One region of the Venatoribacter cucullus genome, then DNA from elsewhere that is predicted to be linked to it. Evidence: predicted binding sites of a transcription regulator. Region 1 holds the regulator's gene; each other region holds the start of a gene.
What was found. Region 1 encodes sigma-54, which starts transcription at its own class of promoters, with help from an activator protein. Its sites were predicted from a motif close to TGGCACNNNNNTTGCTNT; they were not measured.

Region 1 (4,867 bases):
GATCTTTGTCGACCAGCTCCCACAGCAATTTACGGGCTTTCGGGGGCGATGATTCGATCAGGTGAGCAACGTCAACCGGGGCCAGACCGGAATTCAGGATGCGTTTGACCTGAGTCAGCGCGCCGCTTTCGAGGGCGGCGTTCAGACTGTGCAGTTTTGCTTTGGCTTTTTCGCTGTGTTGCGCCATTGCTCAGGTCCGGAAATTAAGGGGCAGTGGTTCGGATTTTAGCGGTAACGGCCGTCCGGCACCACGAAAGAACCTGAAGAATCTGGTTCAGTGGGTTGTTTTTTATGGCATCAGGCCAACTTTGTCGCCCTACTGGCGTTCATCAGAGGGTTATTCGTCTTCGTCGAAACGGCGGGCAAACAGATCGGTCAGGGCGGCGAGGGCTGCATCGGCGTCATCACCGCTGATTTCCACCTGCAAGGTGGTGCCCTGACTGGCCGCCAGCATCATCACCGACATGATGTTTTTGCCATCGGCCATCTGGCTGCTGCTGCCTAAACGGATGCTGCTGGCAAACTGGCTGGCGGTGCCGGCCAGTTTGGCGGCGGCACGGGCGTGCAGGCCACGCTTGTTGATAATGAGCAGTTCCGTGCGAATCATCATGGCTTCCTCAGTGCACGCCGTTCAGTTCACGGTGGCGAACCTGCACCTGTGGATATTGCTGGCTGAACAGCGCGCCCAGCTGCTCGGCCAGATAGACCGAGCGATGCTGGCCGCCGGTGCAGCCGATGGCGATGGTCAGGTAACTGCGGTTGGCTTCAATAAAACTGGGCAGCCAGCGGGTAATAAACGAGGTGATGTCACTTTCCATGGCCAGCACCTGGGGTTCATTCTGCAGAAAACCGATGATTTCCTGGTCGCGGCCGGTGAAGCGGCGTAACGCCGGGTCCCAGTAGGGGTTGGGCAGGTTGCGCACATCGAATACATAATCGGCATCAATCGGGACGCCGTGTTTGAAACCAAAAGACTCAAACAGAATGGCAATGTCGCTGCCGGATTTTCCCGCGACCCGCAGTTTAATCTGGCTGCGCAGCTCGTGTACCGACATGCTGGTGGTATCCAGTGTCAGGTCGGCCAGGTCGGCAATCGGGTGCAGCAGCTGTTTTTCCTGCCGGATGGCTTCGGCCAGAGATACGTCCGGGCCGGTGAGCGGGTGTTTGCGCCGGGTGGCGCTGAAGCGCTGCAGCAGCACTTCTTCGCTGGCATCCAGATACACCACATCGAGCTGGTATTCCTCACTGGGCAATTCGTGCAGGACATCGTCGATGCGGTCGAAAGCATGGGGCAGGTTGCGGGCATCAATGCTTACCGCCACCCGTGACAGTTTTTCTTCCCCTTCCGTCTGATGCACCAGTGCCGGCAGCAAGGCCACCGGCAGGTTGTCAATGCAATAGAAACCGAGGTCTTCCAACACGTGCAGGGCGCTGGATTTTCCTGAGCCGGAACGGCCGCTGATAATGACCAGACGCATATTGCTCCTTATGCCTGCTCAGGCTTCCGTGTGCAGTGCCCGTTGGTACAGGCGGCCGGCATCCGGTGCGTTACGCAACGCTTCCCGGTAGTCTGGCTCGGTGAAATTACGCGCCAGCATGGCCAGCACCTGCAGGTGCTCGTCGTTGGCTTCTTCCGGTACGAACAGGGCAAACACCAGGTCGACCGGCCGCCGGTCAACGGCGTCATAGTCAATGGCTTCGCTCAGGCGCAGCAGTACGCCAAAAGGATGCTGACACTGTGGCAGGCGGCAATGGGGAATGGCAATGCCCTCCCCGATGCCGGTGCTGCCCAGCCGTTCACGGCCCAGTAAGCGCTCGTAAATATCGTCGGCGGAACTGTCCGGTGTCAGGTCGGCGACAAAACCGGCCAGATATTCCAGTAACTTTTTCTTACTGGAAACCGGGGCGTCAAATAACGTACGTTCCGGGGTCAGAATATCCCCGATGCTGATGGCCATGGCTCAGTTGTGACCGTGCTGACGGTCCACCAGTTTTTCTTTGTGTTTTAACACCTGGCGGTCGAGTTTGTCGGTCATCTGGTCGATGGCGGCGTACATATCGTCATGTTCAGCGCTGGCGTGCAGGTCGGCACCGGCAACGTGGATGGTGGCTTCCGCAGTCATGCGTTCTTTCACTACGGTCAGGGTCACCTGGCCGTTGGTGATGTTGTCGAAATGACGGCTCAGGCGTGACATTTTTTCTTCCACATAGCTTTGCAGCGCTTCGGTAATTTCGATGTGGTGGCCGCTGAGGTTGATTTTCATATCCAGACTCCTTGGTTTTTATGCTGGTAAGTTAAAACAGTTTTAAATCAGTTGTTTGCGTTCGTTCGACGGCGGAATAAGCATGGCTTCACGGTACTTGGCAACGGTACGGCGTGCAACCTGAATCCCCTTGTCGGCCAGCAAGGCAGCCAGTTTGCTGTCACTTAATGGTTTGCGGGCATTTTCATCGGCAATCAGTTTTTTGATCATGGCACGGATGGCGGTGGAGGAACATTCGCCACCGCTGTCGGTACTGACGTGGCTGGAGAAAAAGTATTTCAGCTCGAAAATACCGCGCGGGGTGTGCATGTATTTTTGCGTGGTGACCCGCGAAATGGTTGATTCGTGCATGCCCACCGCTTCGGCAATATCGTGCAGTACCAGCGGTTTCATGGCTTCTTCACCCTGCTCGAAAAAGTCGATCTGGTATTCGACAATTTTGGTCGCCACTTTCAGCAGGGTTTCGTTGCGGCTTTGCAGGCTTTTGATAAACCAGCGCGCTTCCTGCAGGTTGTCGCGCAGAAAGGCGTTATCGGTGCTGTTGTCGGAGCGGCGGATAAGGGCGGCGTAATCGGCGTTGACGCGCAGCTTGGGGGCAATGTCGGGGTTCAGTTCCACCCGCCATTCGTCGCGGATATTACGCACGATCACATCGGGAATAACGTATTCGGCCTGTTCGGAACTGATCCCGGAGCCGGGCTTGGGGTTCAGCTCTTTGATTAACCGCAGCACGGCTTTCAGATCATCTTCGCGCAGTTTGGTTTTGCGCATCAGGGTCGGGTAGTCGCGGTTGCCCAGCAGCTCAATATGTTCGCTGATCACCAGCCGGGTTTCCGCCAGCCAGGGGGTGTCGGCCGGCATCTGGTGCAGTTGCAGCAGCAGGCATTCGCGCAGGTCGCGGCCAAATACCCCGGCCGGGTCAAATTGTTGCAGGCGGTGCAGCACGGCCATCACTTCGTCTTCTTCGACGTTCAGCTCCGGGTCCATGCTTTCCAGCACATCCTCAACCGTGGTGTGCAGGTAGCCGTCATCATCGACGCCGTCGATCAGCATCAGGGCGATATCGCGGTCGGTATCGGACATCGGGGTCAGGTTCAGCTGCCACAGCAGGTGGTCCTGCAGGCTGTCGGTGCTGGCGTGACGGGCGTCGTAGTCAAAGTCGTCGTCGATGGCGCCGCTGTTGCCGGAGGCCACGCCGGCGGTGGTCTGGTAGGTATCTTCCCACTGGCTGTCGACCGGCAGGTCATCCGGAATCTGTTCCTGTGACCATTGTTCGTCCAGTTCCGGGGTGTCAGCGCCATCGTCATGGTCGTGGCTGCTGACTTCGGTGCTGATGTCGGCGGTCGCCGGCAAGGATAAATCGTTGAGGCCGTCGTGTTCGTTTTCTTCCACTTCCAGCATGGGGTTGGAATCAAGCGCTTCCTGAATTTCCTGTTGCAGATCGAGGGTCGACAATTGCAGCAGGCGGATGGCTTGCTGTAATTGCGGGGTCATCGTGAGTTGCTGACCCATCTTTAACTGCAGGGAGGCTTTCATAGGGCTTCAGTATTCACTCAAAACGGCATTAATGTTGCATTATACGCCAAGGGCCCGGTCTGGCTATCCTTGACAAACCACGTCAGTTACTGGCTCACAGGCGGAAATCTTCTCCGAGATACTGTTTACGCACCTGTTCGTTGGCCAATACCTGCTCAGCGGTACCTTCGGCAATAATATGGCCGCCGCCGACGATATAGGCTTTTTCACAGATGGCCAGTGTTTCCCGCACATTGTGGTCAGTAATCAGTACGCCGATGCCGCGCGCTTTCAGCTGGCGGATAATATCCATGATGTCGGCAACGGAGATGGGGTCAACCCCGGCGAAAGGCTCATCGAGCAGAATAAAGGAGGGTTCGGCCGCCAGCGCGCGGGCAATTTCCACCCGCCGCCGTTCGCCACCGGACAGCGCCATGCCTTTGCTGTCACGGATATGCTGAATATGAAACTCATCCAGCAGGCTTTCCAGCTTGGCCTGTTTACCGGCTTTATCGAGGTCTTTGCGGGTTTCCAGAATGGCCATAATGTTATCGGCCACGCTCAGCTTGCGGAAAATAGAGGCTTCCTGCGGCAGGTAACCAATGCCTTTTTTGGCTCGTCCGTGCATGGGCAGGTGGCTAATGTCTTCATCGTCGATGCGCACACGGCCGTTATCCGCCTGCACCAGATTCACAATCATATAGAAACAGGTGGTTTTGCCGGCACCATTGGGGCCGAGCAGGCCGACAATCTGGCCGCTGTTCACCGACATGGAGACGTCTTTAACGATCTGGCGGTTGCCGTAGCTTTTTGCCAGCGATTCGGCGTGCAGGGTTTTCATGGCTGGGTCTCCGCCGGAACCGGTGCATCCGGAACGGTTACTGCCGGAGCGGGCGCTGTGGCCGGCTCAGCGGTTTTGGGCTGGAAGATCACTTTGATCCGGGCCGGTTTTTCCCCAGCGTCGGCTGGCTGGCCAGCGGAGATGACTTCGGTGTTCATATCGTAGCGGATACGCTCACCGGTAATTTCGTTGCTGTCCTGCCGCAGTACGGCATTGCCGATCAGGATGGCTTCCTGATTGGCGGCCA
Region 2 (4,867 bases), 310 kb from region 1:
CGGCTTGGAGCCAGTACCCAGCAGCGTGGTGGTGTAAACGTCACCGAATTCGGTGCGTGACTGTTTAAAACCAACGGTACTGGCGTTGGCGATGTTGTTACCTGTTACCGACAGATCGGTAGAGGCAGCACGGATTCCACTTAAACCAATATTAAAAGCCATAATATGTTCCTCGTTGCCTGTTCCCGAACTACTCGTCCAGTACCTGTTTAATCTGATCCAGTGAGGCGCTCTGGCCACCGGCCAGATTCAGAATAACGCCACCGTTTTTGCTCATGGTGACACTGTCGACCCGTGAGCTCATTTGCATACCTAATTCTTCGGCTTTGCCAGCTACCATGCCATTCACCCGGAAGACGTATTCACCGGACGGATACGGCATCGGCACTTTGTTTCCATTGGCATCCAGCACCGGCTCGCCTTCTTCGTCTTTGTAGTATTCCTGACGGTTCAGCTTGCTGGCGTCCACATCCACAATCTTGCCGTCCAGCATCAGGTTCAGGCCGTCCCAGCGAATGGACATAGAGCCTTCGCCGTGACTGCCCAGCGGAATCTGCTCCAGCAGCTGGCCATTCTTATCTTCAATGGTCAGCACCATATCGGCGGCGCTGTCTTCCAGTTCGGCATAGCCACTGACAATGCCACCATTCAGCAGCAGGCCGGTTTTGTTGCCATCGACAATCACCGATTGGCCAACCATGCCGGACGCCTGCAGCGCCGAGGCGGAGTTAAAGCGCGCCATCATGCTCTCAGCCGAGGTATTGAGCTTGTCGATACCTTCGACGGTGGAGAACTGCGCCAGCTGAGCCACAAAGGCCTGGTTGTCGGTGGGTTCCAGCGGGTTCTGGTTGTTCATTTGCGCAACCATCAGTTCCAGGAAGGCATCCCGGCCCAGCTCGTTGCTTTTCGGCTCGTCGCTGTTGCTGGGTTTGCGGTACTGGTCCAGTACGGCGGCGTTGTTGCTGACATCGTTAATCATGCTGAGATGCTCCTTACTGGCCCAGTGTCAGGGTGCGTTGCAGCATTTGTTTTGCTGTTTTGAGCACTTCGACGTTCATCTGATAACTGCGTGAGGAGGCCATCATGTCGGTCATTTCCTCAACGATATTCACGTTCGGGTAGTACACATAGCCATCTTCGTTGGCCATCGGGTGGTCGGGCTGGAAGCGCAGTTGCAGCGGCGCATCTTTTTCGACAATGCCCATCACCTGCACACCGGCGCCGGTGTTGCCGGTCAGCTCCTGAAACTGGTTGTGTTCGTTCACTTCCATGTAAGCCTTCTGCATCACCGCAAACCAGGGCTTGCGGGCGCGGTAGGTTTCATCCACCGAGCTGGACGCGCTTTCGGCGTTGGCGATGTTGCTGGCAGTCGTGTTGATGCGGATCGACTGAGCGTTCATGCCGGAGCCGGCGATATCAAAAACGTTGGACAAGGACATGGTTATTCTCCCCGGATAACGCTTTTCAGGCCGTTGAATTTGCTGTTCAGAAATTCAAAGCTGGCGTTGTAATTCATGGCGTTGCGGGCAAACAGCGCCTGTTCCATTTGTGAATCAACCGTGTTGCCATCAATGGAAGGCTGGGTCGGGTTGCGGAACAACAGCTCTTCTTCCACATTGCCGCGGCCATCGATATGACCACTGTGGGTGCGTTCCAGACCAACTGAACGGCTGCTGTGGATTTCACCTTTCAGCACCGCCTGAAAATTAATGTCGCGGGCTTTGAAACCAGGGGTATCAGCGTTGGCCAGGTTATTGGCCAGAACTTCAGCCCGGGCGGCACGCAATTGCAGGGCGCTGGGGTGAATGCCAAGGGCGTTGCTGAAATTGATGGAGGCCATAAGGGGTTCTCATCTGGTGACTATGTCCAGAACAAAGCAACCCTTGTGCCAATTTTATAAGTTGTTATTTTTCAAGGAGTTATAAAGAAATTGCCGCTCAGAAGAGCGGCAATAAGGCGGCAAAACAGCAACCGGTAAACGGCAATGCCGCGACAGCGGCAAAGCTTTACCGCTGGCCGCTGAACGGCTTGGCCCGGTACACGATACCCGGATGGCATTGCACCATTTCGTAGTAATCGCTCAGGTTATTCAGCGCTTCGGAAGCGCCCAGCATTAAGTAGCCACCCGGGTTCAGGCTGGCGTGCATGCGGCGCAGGATGTCGGTTTTCAGTTCGGCCGAAAAGTAGATAAGTACGTTGCGGCAGAAGATGATGTCGAACTTACCCAGCATGGCAAAACTTTGCTGCAGGTTCTGAATGCGGAACTCCACCCGGCCCCGTACATTCTGACGGATACGCCAGCGGCCATCGCTGTCTTCATCGAAGTAGTTTTTCAGGTGAATGTCATTCATACCGCGGCGGATCGCCAGCTGCTGATACACCCCTTCTTTGGCAGCGGCCAGAGAGCTTGGGGAAATATCCGTCGCCAGAATGCGCTCGCCAGCCATCAGCTGGCCCGGGTTACGCTTTTTGTATTCTTCTATTTCCATACTCAGCGAGTAGGGTTCCTGACCGGTAGAACAAGCCGCCGACCAGATTTTCAGTGGCCGCCGCTGAGCAGCAATTTCCGGCAGCAGTTTTTCCCGGAAAATACGGTAGGGGTGCTCATCGCGGAACCACAGGGTTTCGTTGGTGGTCATGGCGTCGATGACGGTTTCCTGCAGGCTGCGGCTGCGTTCCATGGCGCTCATCAGTTCAGTAATGCTGTTGATGGATTCCCGTTCCATCAGGCGGCGCAGACGGCTGGTAACCAGGTACTCTTTGCCCTGCCCCAACATGATGCCGCTGTTTTTTTCCAGCATAAGGCGGAAACGATTGTATTCGTCTGCCGTCATTTCTTTTGTCATAGTTTTGAGTTCCAGCACCTTCAGTTACGCCGACTGCACCTGTTTGGCCACTTTTTCGGCCAGGATATCGGGATCAAATTTGGCAATAAAATCATCGGCGCCCACTTTCTGCACCATGGTTTTATTAAATACACCACTCAGTGACGAGTGCAGCACAATAAAGAAACCGTTCATGCGGCTGTCGCCACGGATATTACTGGTTAAGGTGTAGCCGTCCATTTCGGGCATTTCGATGTCGGAAATCAGCATCAGATAATGGTCCTGCGGCCGCTCGCCATTTTCCACCAGGGCTTCCAGGTGGTTCCAGGCTTGCCGGCCATCTTCCAGTACCACCACCTCCACGCCGACATCCTGCAGACAGCGGGTGATTTGCTTACGGGCGATTTTGGAATCATCCACAATCAGCACTTTGCGGCTACGGGCTTTTTCATGTACCTCAGCACTGACCACACCTTCACTGATTTGCTCATTGATGGGCGAGACTTCGGCGAGGATTTTCTCCACGTCGATAATCTCTACCATATGGTCATCCAGATGCGTCACCGCCGTCAGGTAATGCTCACGGCCGGTACCCTTCGGTGGCGGATGAATATCACCCCAGTTCATGTTCACAATGCGCTCCACCCCGGCCACCAGAAACCCCTGAGTTTTCAGGTTGAACTCGGTAATGATCACAAAGGCCGTACTCAGATCCTGCAAGGGCTTGTTACCGGTAGCCATGCTCAGATCCATAATCGGAATGGTGCCGGAGCGGATATGGGCAACCCCACGCACCACCGGATTACTGCGTGGCAGCAACGTCAGCTTCGGGCATTGCAGCACTTCTTTTACTTTGAACACGTTGATGCCGTACACCTGCTTACCGTTCAGACGGAACAGCAACAGCTCCAGACGGTTCTGACCAACCAGCTGGGTGCGCTGATTGACCGAATCCATTACACCTGCCATAAGACTCTCCAGAAGTAACCCGGCACAACCTTTGCTGTATGATGCCATGTACACATAAGGCGCCAAGTTAATGACATACGATTGTATCTGCCAATGAGCATAGTAGACATCCTTCGCAGGGACAGATTATTTGCAGCTTTTTTGCTGCTGTTGTTGCTGTCGATGTTGCTGCCGCTGTCCGTTGCTGCCAGCACCAGCGACTGGCAACAACAAGTAAGCGATGAATTATGCCAGCGCTGGCAGGATATCGGCGGCCCCGGCGCAGACTGTAGTATCAGTTTTCCCGGCCTGAGCCCGAACTTTCAGTTACAGCACTGTGAACAGCCCTGGCAGATTAACCTGCTGCGCCCGCTGCAGCCCGGCCGTAATGGTCTGGAGATCAGCTGCGAACAGCCCTGGTGGCGGCAAAATCTGGCGGTACAGATTCAGATTTTCCGCGAGGTCGCGGTTCTGGCCCGCAGCGTCAGTGCCGGCCAGAGACTGACCGCCGCCGACATCAGCCTGGTGCGCCACGATATTGGCGCCCTGAGTAAAGATTTTTTAACCTCGGCCGATAGCTTGCCGGGTATGGAATTACGCCGTACCCTGCGCGCCGGCACCGTGTTAAGCCGCGACATGATTGCCCTGCCAGTACTGGTAGAACGCGGTCAGCAGGTGAATATCCGGGTACAGCGCCCCGGCATCCGCATTGAAATGAAAGGCACCGCTCTGGACGCCGGCAGTGCCGGTGACCGCATTCGGGTACGCAATGAGAGCTCGCAAAAAATTATCCGGGCTACCGTACTTGAGCGCGGACTGGTGCAGGTTGACTGAAGCCTTCAACGGCACCGGAAGAAACCGTCTGGTCAACCGCCTGGCCAACCGCCGGAACGCAGAAAAAAGAGTTAAAGAAACACCAAAGAAACCCTAAAGTTTCAAAGCAGGCCGCCGATAACACTTATAGCAGGAGTGTCACTACCCTGAACTGGCCCGGAGATACAGTATGAATATCAACAAGTTAACCAGCGGATTAGACGGCAGCGCACGCAGCCGCAACGAACCCGTTGCTGCCGACAAAGCCCCGGCAGCCAAAG
Region 3 (4,867 bases), 970 kb from region 1:
CGCATGCGGCCGTGGCTCACCATCGCGCTCAGCAGTTTATCCATACCCGCCAGCACGTCTGCATCGCCGCGCAGCTGGTAGGGGCCGTGCTCCATCACCCGGGTAATGCCCACTTCTTTGACGTTGCCTGCCACAATGCCGGAAAAAGCCCGGCGTAAATCGGCGGCCAGCCGGTGTGCCGGTTGGTCTTTGCTCAGGCACAGGTTGGCCATGGCGTCGTGGGTGGGGTCAAACGGCAGCTGGAAGTCGGGGTCAATGGTCAGGCCCCAGTTGAAGAAATAGGCGTCGTTACGGCGACGACGGTAATCTTCCACCCGGGTAATACCTTCTTTCATCACCTGAGCAACCTTTACCGGGTCATCGATAATAATCTGGTAGCGTTTCTGCGCCACGCTGCCCAACGTACTGCCAATAAAGCGGTCGATGTCGCGCAGGTAGGCTTCAGTTTCCTGCGGGCCGGTTAACACCAGCGGGAAGGGCATGTTGTGGTTGTCCGGGTGCAGCAAAACGCCGAGCAAATACAGCAGTTCTTCGGCCGTACCGGGGCCGCCGGGGAAAATAACAATGCCGTGCGCCAGGCGCACAAAAGCTTCCAGCCGTTTTTCGATATCCGGCAGAATAATCAGCTCATTAACGATGGGGTTCGGCGCTTCGGTAGCAATAATGCCGGGTTCGGTAATGCCGATATAACGGCCAGTGCGCAAATGTTGCTTGGCGTGGCCGATGGTGGCGCCTTTCATTGGGCCTTTCATGGCGCCGGGGCCGCAGCCAGTGCCAATGTCCAGTCCGCGCAGGCCCATCTGGTAGCCCACATCTTTGGTGTACTGATATTCCTGCAGCGGAATGGAATGCCCGCCCCAGCATACCGCCAGGTTGGGTACACAATCAGGTTTCAGGACATTGGCGTTACGCAATAAATGAAATACGGCGTTGGTAATGTCTTCGCTGTTGCTGAGGTTAAAACGATGGGCTTTTAACACGGATTCCTGCGCATACAGCACATCGCGCAGTACCGAAAATAGTTGCTCGCGTACACCACGGATAATTTCGCCATCGACAAAAGCGCTTTCCGGCGGATTAATTAAATTCAGCACAATGCCGCGGTCTTCCTGCTGCACTTCAATATCGAAATGGCGGAATTCTTCTTTTAATTCCAGATAATTATCCGACTGGCTGCCGGCGCTGAGCACGGCATAGCAGCAGCGTTTTACCAGTTCGTAGGTTTCGCTGTCGATGTCGCGCAGTTGTTCAATTTCATAGCGCGACAATACGCGCATGGTGGTTTTCGGGTGAATCAGTTCGTAATGCTTAACCATAAAATCTCCGGCCGTCAGGCCCATAATTCCATTGGCCCATAGTGGCTGAGTAAACGCAGAATATCGCTGCGGGTAACAATGCCACAGAGTTCGTTGTTGTTATTCAGAACCGGCAGGGCGCCAATGTTGTACTCGTATAAAATGCGGCTGCTCTGGCGTATGTCGGTATCCTGCAATACACAGAGCACCGGCTTAACCGTCAGCGCCATAATGTTGCTGCGCCAGAACAGCGGCAGCGTGCTCGCCGGTTGGCGGGCTAAGGCCTGCAGCAAATCAAAATCAGAAAACATGGCCAGCACCTGGCGGTTTTCATCGATCACCGGCAAATGGTGGTAACCTGTTTTCTGCACCAGATCCCAGGCTTGTTGCACGGTGGCTGAGGGCGGCAGTGTGCGCACTTCGCGGTGCATCACCTCACGGATAAAACCGACCGCATCGGGATGCTTTTCCTTTTGTTGCTGATACGCCTGCAGGGCCGCTTCGCCGCTGTGGCTGGCATCGGTATGCGAAATCGGGTGTACACCGGCGGTGGCTTCGGTGGCCTGTACCCGCTTTTGCTGTGGCCGTATCGGGGTTTCTACCCGCCGACCCATATCAAATACAACCAGTGCCATAGTGCTGTCCTGTTGCTGGCCTGTGGGCAATATAACAGTGGCTAAGAACAGTGTCAGCTTTGTACGGTGCGGCGCGGACAGGGGCGTACCCTTATGGTGCAGTGCTTGCTGGCATGCTCAATTATGGTTCACCACATTGCGCTGTCGCGGCGCACGGCTACCGGCACCATGGCGGTGACAGGTTGAAATCAATCACAAAAAACAGTGCGGCAACGGGCCTTTGGGCATTTTATTAATGCCTTTCACAGTAATGGCACAGCCCTTGCCTTTCCTGAGTAACCATTCAGTCGTTTGCTGTACGCGCAGCGACAAAAAATATTATTCAGGAACAAACGATGAAACAAAAACTATCCGCTTTACTGCTGCTGATGCCATTGGCAGCCAATGCCGACGGGGCGGTGGCTGGCAGTCAGAACATCAATATTTTGTGGGTGTGTATTGCTGCCGCCATGGTGTTTTTTATGCAGGCGGGTTTTGCCTTGCTGGAAAGCGGTATGTCTCGGGCTAAAAATGCCGTCAACGTGATGATGAAAAACTATGTCGATGTGTGCGCTGGCAGCCTTATTTTCTGGTTGGTGGGTTTCGGCCTGATGTTCGGCAGTAACAGCAGCGGTTTTTTTGGTGCCAGTCATTTTGCCTTAACCACCGGCACGCCCTGGGATTTTACCGTTTTATTGTTTCAGATTATGTTCGCCGCCACGGCGGTAACCATTTGCAGTGGCGCCATGGCAGAGCGCACCCGCTACGATGCGTATTTAGTGGCCGCCTGTGTAATTACGGCCTTTATTTATCCGGTGTTCGGCAGCTGGGCCTGGGGTGGCATGTATGGCGGGCAGGGCTGGCTGGCCAAACTGGGCTTTATTGATTTCGCCGGTTCTACCGTGGTGCATTCAGTGGGTGCCTGGTGCGCACTGGCCGGCATTATTGTGCTGGGTGCCCGTACCGGTCGTTTTGATCGCAACAGTGGCCAGCCGCGCACCATTCCCGGCCACAATTTATCGTTGGTGGCCTTGGGTGGTTTTATTTTATGGCTGGGCTGGTTCGGCTTTAACGGCGGCAGCACGCTGGCGGCCAGCGCGGATGTGGGCCTGATTATTCTGAATACCCAGCTGGCGGCTTCGGCCGGTGCCATTGGTGCGTTGCTGTTCAGCAAAATAACCCGCCGCCCGGTGCTGTTAACCGCCACCGTTAACGGCAGTGTTGCCGGACTGGTGGGTATTACCGCCGGTGCTGCCAGCATGGGGCCGGAGTTTGCCGCGTTAACCGGTTTAATCGCCGGCGCTATATCGGTGTACGGCGCCGGCTGGCTGGAGCGTCGTCGCCTGGATGATGTGGTGGGCGCCATTCCGGTACATGGCTTTGCCGGTGCCTGGGGCACACTGGCAGCGGGCATGTTTGTGCAGGGCAATATGTTTGATGGCTACCAGATTGCAGTACAGATTATCGGTATTTTCTCGGCTTTTTTCTGGGCTTTCCCGACGGCGTTAATTTTGTTTTATGTACTGCATAAGTTATTCGGTTTGCGGGCCAGTACCGAAGACGAGCAGCGCGGTTTGGATTACACCGAGCATGATGAAATCGGTTATCCGGAATTTCATCAGAACGTTACTTATCATCGGGAATAATTAGCCATCGCGAATAATTGGTCATCGCGAATAATTGGTCATCGCGAATAATTGGCCGTCGTGAGTAATTGACCATAGCGAATAACGATTCAGTATTACCATTCACTGTAAAAAAATGAGCTGTAACCATGACAATCGAAAGTAAACGTCGTGCTGTATTTACTGTGTTGTCGGACTATCTGCGCGGGGAAACCCTGTGGGAAGCCATGTGGCGCTGGCAAAATCAGTTTGCCGATAAATCCCAGTACGAATTAAATGGATTTTTATCGCAGTGCGGAGATATTCCGGAAATATCCGCCAACCGGCCCCAGCTGTACCGGCAATTAATAAGCCAGCTGATGGCCAACAGCAACGGCTTAAAACCAGACCCCATCGAGCAGATGCTGCAGTACCGCCAGCAGCAGGAAGCGCTGGGCGTATTTGCAGCCGACAGTGCTGACTGGAGCCAGGCCTTCAGCAGTGTGCTGGAGCATCTGTTCGGCCAGTTGCGTTCCGATACCGCACGGCAGGTAAAACGCTTTGCCAGCGAACAGGCTGTGCGCAATGGCCTGCCGCAAAACATCGCCTATGCCTTCACCTTATGGGAGCAGGGCGGTGACCCCATCGCCGTGCAGGGCGCGCCGCTGGTGCAGCTGAAGCGCCTGCTGAACTTTGTTTACATCGGCTTGTGTGAATACCTGGGCCCGGTGGATGCTGACCGCATTCTCAGCCTCAGCATCCGCAGTGCCGGGGCGGATCGCCGCCATAATGCCGACCCGCGGTTGCTGCTGGAAAAGTAAGTTCGGGGTGCTTTGGTTATAAGCAGCGGTATCGGGGGGTAACATCCGGCGCCAACTGGCAGTAAACTAGCGGCCATTCATTCCGACGATGCATGAGATCCGCTATGGAACCCGTTTACCGCTTAACCATTTCCTGCCCTGACCGTGTTGGCATTGTGGCCAAGGTGGGGCAGTTTTTTTCCGGCCACGGCGGCTGGATTGTGGAAGCCAACCATTATTCCGACCCGGTCAGTGGCCACTTCTTTATGCGCCACTGCATCCGCGTCAATTCTTTACCCTTCGGGCTGGAAGAACTGAAAGCGCAGTTTGCCCCCATTGCTGAAGAGTTTGGCATGGACTGGCAGGTAAATGATTCCGGCGCACCGAAAAAAGTAATTTTAATGGCCAGTAAAGAAAGCCACTGCCTGGTGGATTTACTGCACCGCTGGCACAGTAAAGAACTGCACTGTGACATTCCCTGTGTTATTTCCAACCACGATACGCTGCGTTCACTGGTGGAATGGCACGGCATTCCGTTTTTCCACGTACCGGTC

Region 2: flgB (flagellar basal body rod protein FlgB) is a predicted target of sigma-54. The motif match lies at 1,874-1,891, and genes of this name have one in related genera.
Region 3: GJQ55_RS02620 (ammonium transporter) is a predicted target of sigma-54. The motif match lies at 2,182-2,199, and genes of this name have one in related genera.

Annotation. Positions count from the first base shown of each region.
Region 1 is NZ_CP046056.1:2,368,815-2,373,681, reverse strand. It holds gene mgtE (magnesium transporter) at 1-187, opposite strand, end outside; gene GJQ55_RS11275 (HPr family phosphocarrier protein) at 338-610, opposite strand; gene rapZ (RNase adapter RapZ) at 618-1,478, opposite strand; gene GJQ55_RS11265 (PTS sugar transporter subunit IIA) at 1,497-1,958, opposite strand; gene hpf (ribosome hibernation-promoting factor, HPF/YfiA family) at 1,962-2,264, opposite strand; gene GJQ55_RS11255 (RNA polymerase factor sigma-54) at 2,307-3,800, opposite strand; gene lptB (LPS export ABC transporter ATP-binding protein) at 3,895-4,620, opposite strand; gene lptA (lipopolysaccharide transport periplasmic protein LptA) at 4,617-4,867, opposite strand, start outside.
Region 2 is NZ_CP046056.1:2,059,246-2,064,112, forward strand. It holds gene GJQ55_RS09775 (flagellar hook-basal body complex protein) at 1-162, opposite strand, end outside; gene GJQ55_RS09780 (flagellar hook assembly protein FlgD) at 191-979, opposite strand; gene flgC (flagellar basal body rod protein FlgC) at 993-1,439, opposite strand; gene flgB (flagellar basal body rod protein FlgB) at 1,442-1,840, opposite strand; gene GJQ55_RS09795 (CheR family methyltransferase) at 2,007-2,846, opposite strand; gene GJQ55_RS09800 (chemotaxis protein CheV) at 2,871-3,794, opposite strand; gene flgA (flagellar basal body P-ring formation chaperone FlgA) at 3,936-4,607, shown strand; gene flgM (flagellar biosynthesis anti-sigma factor FlgM) at 4,777-4,867, shown strand, end outside.
Region 3 is NZ_CP046056.1:509,552-514,418, forward strand. It holds gene ppnN (nucleotide 5'-monophosphate nucleosidase PpnN) at 1-1,316, opposite strand, end outside; gene GJQ55_RS02615 (CBS domain-containing protein) at 1,331-1,930, opposite strand; gene GJQ55_RS02620 (ammonium transporter) at 2,266-3,555, shown strand; gene GJQ55_RS02625 (hypothetical protein) at 3,684-4,334, shown strand; gene purU (formyltetrahydrofolate deformylase) at 4,439-4,867, shown strand, end outside.